One region of the Micromonospora sp. NPDC049060 genome, then DNA from elsewhere that is predicted to be linked to it. Evidence: riboswitches for the same ligand, from Rfam matches in the RefSeq annotation. Region 1 holds a riboswitch; the other holds the start of a gene.
The links. A riboswitch is a leader RNA that binds a small molecule or an ion and turns the genes downstream of it on or off. The one in region 1 is predicted to bind cobalamin.

Region 1 (3,463 bases):
CGGCGACGGCGCGAACCACGTCTACGTCTCCGTCGGTCACCAGCAGATGATGACGGACCCCATGAAGCCCCTGGGGATCTCCATGTGGCAGCTGACGGCCATGGCGCCGATGCACGAGGCCGGCGGGAGGCTGTTCGTCGACGTCACCGGGCGCCTGGCCGCGCCCGCGGGCCGCGCCGGCCTCCTGGAGATGGTGGGGCGGTCCGATCCGTTGATCAGGGACGCGCTGGAGACCGTCCTCGGCCGCGGCGACTTCGTCCCGTCGCTTCCCGACCAGGGTCCGGCAGGGCCGCCCGCCGGCGGCGCGCCCGCCCCGATCGAGAACGATCCGGCCATCGTCACCGAGCTGGTCGAACGCAGCCAGGCGGCCCTCGCCACCCTGCGGCGCGACATCCGGACGAAGTCCGGGCCGGCGCTGTTCGACTTCCTGCTGGAGGCCTTCGAGGAGCACAAGCGGGGCCTTGCCGATCCGCTGAGCATGCAGGCGATCATGGCGGGGATGGAAGCCACGTGGTGGCTCAACGACAGGCTGTACGAGTGGCTGGGCGAGAAGAACGTCGCCGACACGCTCACGCTGTCCGCGCCCGACAACGTCACGTCGGAGATGGGACTGGCGCTGCTGGACGTCGCCGACGTCATCCGCCCGCACCCGGAGGTGGTGGCCTTCCTGCGGGAGGTCGAGGACGAGGGCTTCGTGGACGAGCTGCCCCGGATCCCGGGCGGCCGGGAAGCGCGAGACGCCATCCGGGCCTACCTCGACAGGTACGGCATGCGCTGCGCGGGCGAGATCGACATCACGAGGCCACGCTGGAGCGAACGCCCCACCACGCTCGTGCCCCTCATCCTCGACAACGTCAGAAACCTCGAGCCGGGCGCCCGCACGCGGCGCTTCGCGCAGCGGCGCCAGCGGGCGGCGCGGAAGGAACAGGAGGTCCTGGAGCGCCTGCGGGCCCTGCCGGACGGGCAGCGCAAGGCGGCGGAGACGAAGCGGATGATCGACCGGGTCCGGACCTTCATCGGGTACCGGGAGTATCCGAAGTACGTCATCGTCAGCCGCTACCTCAGCTACAAGCAGGCCCTGCTGAGAGAGGCCGAGCGCCTCGTGCGGGCCCACGTGCTCCCGGAGCAGGAGGACATCTTCTACCTGACGTTCCAGGAGCTCCACGACGTCGTGCGTACGCACGAGGTGGACGACCAGCTCATCCAGCGGCGCAAGGACGCGTTCAGGTCGTACCGGACGCTCACCCCGCCCCGGGTGCTCACGTCGGAGGGCGAGGGCATCGCCGGCGCGTACCGGCGCGAGGACGTGCCGGCCGGCGCGCTGGCCGGCCTCCCGGTCTCCGGCGGGACCGTCGAGGGACGGGCCCGCGTCGTCCTGGACCTGGCCGAGGCCGACCTCGAACCGGGCGACATCCTGGTCACCGCCTACACCGACCCGAGCTGGTCACCCCTGTTCGTCGCGATCGCGGGACTGGTGACGGAGGTGGGCGGCCTCATGACCCACGGGGCGGTGGTCGCCCGCGAGTACGGCCTGCCCGCCCTCGTCGGGGTGGAGCGGGCGACCCGGCTGATCCGAAACGGACAGCGGGTTCGCCTGCACGCGACCGACGGGTACGTCGAGCTCCTGCCCTGACCGACCACCGGACCATGACCCGACGCGCGCGGCCGATCACGCATTGACATCCGGCGTCCCTCCACTCCAGACTGGCGCCACAACTCAACCAACGCGCGTGCGTGCGGGGGAAGTCCGGTCGAATTCCGGCGCTGGCCCGCAACGGTAGGCCGTCGAGATGCACCTCCGACGGCGAGCCCGAATACCCGACGTACGCGCAGAATCCGCTCCCCACCCGTCGTGGCCCACGGGTCGGAGTCCCGGTCGACCCCCGCGCTGCGACGGTCGTCCGGGCTTCTGACGACCGCCGGGCCGGAAAGGCGCTTCCGATGGTCGTCCGCCTGAGCCGGCACCGCCTGCTCACCCTGTTCCGCGGCGTGCTCGCCGCCCTCACCCTCGCCACCCTCACCCTCGCCGCACCGGCATCCGCCCACGCCTCCCCCACCTCGCCTTCCGGGGTCGGCCGGTCGGAGGCCGCGGCCGGCTGGCTGGCCCGGCAACTCGTCGCCGGCGAACGCCTCGAGGTCGTCTTCGACGGCGTCACCTACCCCGACCAGGGCCTCACCCTCGACGCGGTGTTCGCCTTCGCCGCCGCCGGCGTCGCCGACGACTCGGGGGCCCGGGCGCTGGCCTGGGTCACCCGGCCGGACATCCGCGACGCCTACCTCGGCGACGGCGCGACCGAGGCGTACGCGGGCGCGACCGCCAAGCTCGCCCTCGCCGTCCAGGTACGCGGCGGCGACCCCACCGACGTCGGCGGCATGGACCTGGTCGCCCGGCTGCGCTCGCTGCAGGCCCCCACCGGCCGGTTCACCGACCGGTCGGCGTACGGGGACTACAGCAACACGTTCAGCCAGTCCTTCGCCCTGCTCGCCCTGGGCCGCACCTCGCAGGGCACGCCCCCGGCGGCCGCCGCCTGGCTGGCCGCCACCCGCTGCCCGGACGGCGGCTACCCGCTGCTGCCCGCACAGCCGGTCTGCACCTCCGACGTGGACGCCACCGCGCTCGCGGTGCAGGCGCTGCGGGTCACCGGCCGCCCGACCGACGCCGCCGCCGGGCTGCGCTGGCTGCTGTCCGTGCAGCGCGCCGACGGCGGTTTCGCCAACGCCGCCGGCATCCCCAACGCCAACAGCACCGGCCTCGCCGCGCAGGCGCTGCGCGACGGCAGCCGGCCGCTGGCCTGGGCCCGCGCGCGGGTGTTCCTCGCCGGACTTCAGGTCGGCTGCGCCGGGGTGCCGGCCGACCGGGGCGCGGTCGACTTCGACGGCGGCGCCTTCGACCCCGGCACCGCCGCCCGGGCCACCGGCCAGGCCGTCCTCGGCCTGACCGGCACCGGGTACGCCCGGCTGTCCGCGGCCGGCGCCACCCCGGGCGCACCGGTCCCCGCCTGCCCGTGACCCGTCCCGTCGCTCCACCGATTCCAGGAGGAACCGTGTTCCGTCACCGATCCACCGTCCGCACCCGGCTCGCCGGCCTGTTGGCAGCCGCCGTCGCCGCCGTCGCCCTCACCGCCGTCGAACCCGCCCCCCGGGCCGGGTACGCCGCGGCCTGCACCGGCACCTCCGGCGTCACCGTCGTGGTCGACTTCGCCGCGCTCGGCGGTGGCGTCCAGGTCGGCTGTGCTCCGGGCGACCCGGCCACCGGGCTGGCCGCCCTCCAGGGCGCCGGCTTCACGGTGACCGGCACCCAGCGCTGGGGGCTGGCGTTCGTCTGCCGGATCAACGGCAAGCCGACCGCCACGGCCGATCCGTGCGTCAACACCCCGCCCGCGACGGCGTACTGGTCGTACTGGCATGCCCCCAGCGGCGGCGCCTGGTCCTACAGCACGTCCGGCGCGAGCAGCTACAACCC
Region 2 (3,463 bases), on a different contig from region 1:
GATCACCGGCTTGCTGAGCGTCATCCGGGTCGGACCCATCGGGCCGTCCCCCTGCGCCTCGACCCGGTTGCCGCTCGGTGTGCCGATGGCCTTCAGGTCGGCCCCGGCGCAGAACGAGCCGCCGGCACCCCAGAGCACGGCCACCGCCGCGTCGGGGTCGGCCTCGAAGGCGCGGAACGCGTCGGCCAGCGCCCGTGCCATCGGCCCGTCGACCGCGTTGCGGGCCGCCGGGCGGTCCAGGATCACCGTGGTCACCGCCGCGGCGCGTTCGACGCGTACGCCCATGCCGACAGCATGCCCCCGACGGTGCCGGCGGCGCCAGGCGTCAGCGCGGGGCGGACCGGTCCGGGCGGACCAGGGTGGCGCCCAGCGCGGCGCCGACCACGCAGGCCACCCCCGCCGCCTGCGGCCAGGCCAGCAGCTCGCCGAGCAGGACCAGCCCGACCAGCGCCCCGATCGCCGGTTCCAGGCTGAGCAGGACCGCGAAGACCCGGGCCGGCATCCGGCGCAGCGCCGCCATCTCCGCCGAGTACGGCAACACCGACGACAGCAGCGCCACCGCCGCGCCCAGCGCGAGGGTCCACGGGTCGAGCAGCGCCGTACCGCTGCCGGCGACCCCGAACGGCAGCACGGCCAGCGCGGCGACGGCCATTCCCAGCGCGAGGCCCCGGCTGCCCGGCACCCGGGCGCTGACCGCCTTGCCGAGCAGCACGTAGCCGGCCCAGCCGACCGCGACGGCCACGCAGCACAGCAGCCCCAGCCGGTCCATTCCCGTCCCGCCGAGCCCGCTGATCAGCAGCACGCCGCCGCCGGCCAGCGCCGCCCATGCCACGTCGGCGAGGCGGCGGCTGCCGGCGAGCGATACCAGCAGCGGCCCGGCGAAGCCGATGGTGACCGCGACGCCCAGCGGCACCCGGTGCAGGGCCGCGTAGAAGGCGAGGTTCATGACCGCCAGGGCCAGCCCGAACGCCCCGACCAGACCGGCGGTACGCCAGCCCAGGCGCAGCCCCGGCCGGACCAGGACCAGCAGGATGAGCGCGGCGAAGCCGAGCCGCAGCGTGGTGGTGCCGCCGGCGCTGGTGCTGCCGAAGAGCTGCTTGGCGACGGCCGCCCCGACCTGGGTGGAGAGCATGCCCAGCAGCATCAGCAGCGGGGGCGGCACGGCCCGGGGCTGGCCCAGCGCGACGCTCAGTCGGGTCGCCGGTCGGCCGGCCGGCATCGGGCGGGAGGAGAGTGCGTACACCCGGACCACAGTGGCCGTGGACGGTGCGGCCCGCGACCGGATTTCCACGCCCGTGTCGCCTCCCGTCACGGGCCGGACGGCGCTAGCATCCCCGACGGCACGATCATGTGAGGTGCCCCGCGCGAGCGGGGAGAATCGGGAAGCCGGTGTGAATCCGGCACGGGCCCGCCGCGGTGACCGGGGAGCCACCGTCCACGCGTACGCGCAGCCACTGGCCCGTCCGGGCCGGGAAGGCGGACGGCCAGGCGTCGATCCGGGAGTCCGAAGACCGGCCTCGCGTCCGGTGCCCGCGTCCGGCGTGGCGTGGGCCGAGCGCAGCGGGAGCCTGCCTTGGATCTGTACGACGTCATCCACCGCCGCCGGGACGTACGCGCCCAGTTCACCGGCGCGCCGGTGCCCGAGGAGACACTGCACCGGGTGCTGGCGGCGGCGCACGCCGCGCCGAGCGTCGGCTACTCGCAGCCCTGGGACTTCGTCCTGGTGCGCGACCCGGAGCTGCGCCGCCGGTTCCACGAGCACGTCCGCACCGAGCGGAACACGTTCGCCGCGACGCTCGACGGGGAGGCGGCCGAGCGGTTCGCCCGCATCAAGATCGACGGCGTCCTGGAGTCGACGCTGTCCGTGGTGGTCACCCACGACCAGGACCGGGGCGGCCCCGCCGTGCTCGGCCGGCACGCCATCGCCGACACCGGGCTCTACTCGACCTGCCTCGCCATCCAGAACCTCTGGCTCGCCGCCACCGCCGAAGGGCTCGGGGTGGGCTGGGTGTCGTTCTACCGCGAGCCCTGGCTCGCCGAGCTGCTCGGCATCCCCGACGGGATCCGGCCGGTGGCGTGGCTCTGCCTCGGGCCGGTCACCCACTTCGAGGCGGTACCCGACCTGGCCCGGCACGGCTGGCGGCGGAAGCGCCCCCTGGCCGACGCGATCCACCACGACCGCTGGGCGGCACGCTGACCCGCCCGGGGCGTCCCGTTACGGGCCGACGGGGCGCACCTCACGTACACCTGCGGACTTGTCACCGCCGACCGGTTTGCGGGGGCTCCTGCCGGGAAGTCGGTACGGGTGCGAGCACTCTTGACGAAGATCGAGCAGGCATCCGGCCTGGACCGGGTCGGCGACCGGTTGCAGCGCGCCGTCCAGGCCACCCTCCGACCGCAGCGGGTCCGCGACCTGCTGCACGGCGTCTGGCTGGGCCATCCGCTGCACCCGGCGATGGTGCAGGTGCCGGTGGGCGCGTGGATCAGCACGGCGGTGCTGGACCTGATGCCGGGGCAGCGCCGGGCCGCCGCCACGCTGTGCGCGGTGGGCACCGTCAGCGCCCTCCCGGCCGCGGTCACCGGCCTCAACGACTGGGCGGCACTGGCTCGCGACCAGCGCCGGATCGGCCTGGTGCACGCCGCGTCCAACAGCGTCGGCCTGGCGTTCTACGCCGGCTCGGTGGCCGCCCGGATGACCGGCCGGCACAACCTCGGCCGTACGCTCGGCTTCCTCGGGCTCGGCGCCGCCAGCATGGGGGCGTACCTGGGCGGGCACCTGGCGTACAAGCAGGGCGCGCAGGTCAACCAGAGCATCTCCGAGCTGCACCGGATGAGCGACGGCTGGCACTCGATCGCGGACATGGCTGCTCTGCCGGAGCGCAGGCTGATCACCCGGGAGGTCGACGACGTCTCGGTGATCCTCTACCGGCACGGCGACGAGGTCACCGTGATGCTGGAGCGCTGCCCGCACCAGAGCGGCCCGCTGGGCGAGGGCGAGGTGCGCGAGATCGACGGGCACGACTGCGTGGTCTGCCCGTGGCACGGCAGCGCGTTCCGCCTCAACGGCGGCGAGGTCGTGCACGGTCCGTCCGGCAACGACCAGCAGATCCTGCCGACCCGCGTCGTCGACGGCATCCTGGAGACCCGCCTGCCCTGATCGTCGCCCGGCGGCCTCCCGGCCCCCGGGAGTCAGGGGCGGCGGTGACGGCCGACCGCCGTGTCGTCGTGGGACGAACCCGCACGGGTCCGGCCGGTCAAAACGCTGTCGTGGGTACCGGCCTCCGTGCCCCGGTCGACGCCGATCGCGCCGCCGCGTGGGGTGGTGCGGATGTCCCGGTGACCGGTGCCGCGCCTGGCCGTGGTGGTGCCGCGCGCGGTGGTGCCCCGGCGGGCGGCGGCCGTGCTCCGGGCCGCGCCGGCCGGTACGCGGGCCGGGCGGCGGCGCAGGCCCAGGACCGCGCCG

Region 2: it holds a riboswitch for cobalamin, as region 1 does, so the genes downstream of both, bluB (5,6-dimethylbenzimidazole synthase) here and AB0B83_RS05615 (prenyltransferase/squalene oxidase repeat-containing protein) in region 1, are expected to answer to the same signal.

The regions. Positions count from the first base shown of each region.
Region 1 covers NZ_JBEZEV010000007.1:80,010-83,472, forward strand. The annotation lists gene rph (rifamycin-inactivating phosphotransferase) at 1-1,633, shown strand, start outside; cobalamin riboswitch at 1,709-1,841, shown strand; gene AB0B83_RS05615 (prenyltransferase/squalene oxidase repeat-containing protein) at 1,942-3,009, shown strand; gene AB0B83_RS05620 (hypothetical protein) at 3,045-3,463, shown strand, end outside.
Region 2 covers NZ_JBEZEV010000005.1:114,405-117,867, reverse strand. The annotation lists gene AB0B83_RS04275 (crotonase/enoyl-CoA hydratase family protein) at 1-285, opposite strand, end outside; gene AB0B83_RS04270 (EamA family transporter) at 326-1,243, opposite strand; cobalamin riboswitch at 1,337-1,535, shown strand; gene bluB (5,6-dimethylbenzimidazole synthase) at 1,574-2,197, shown strand; gene AB0B83_RS04260 (Rieske 2Fe-2S domain-containing protein) at 2,306-3,157, shown strand; gene AB0B83_RS04255 (LysM peptidoglycan-binding domain-containing protein) at 3,190-3,463, opposite strand, start outside.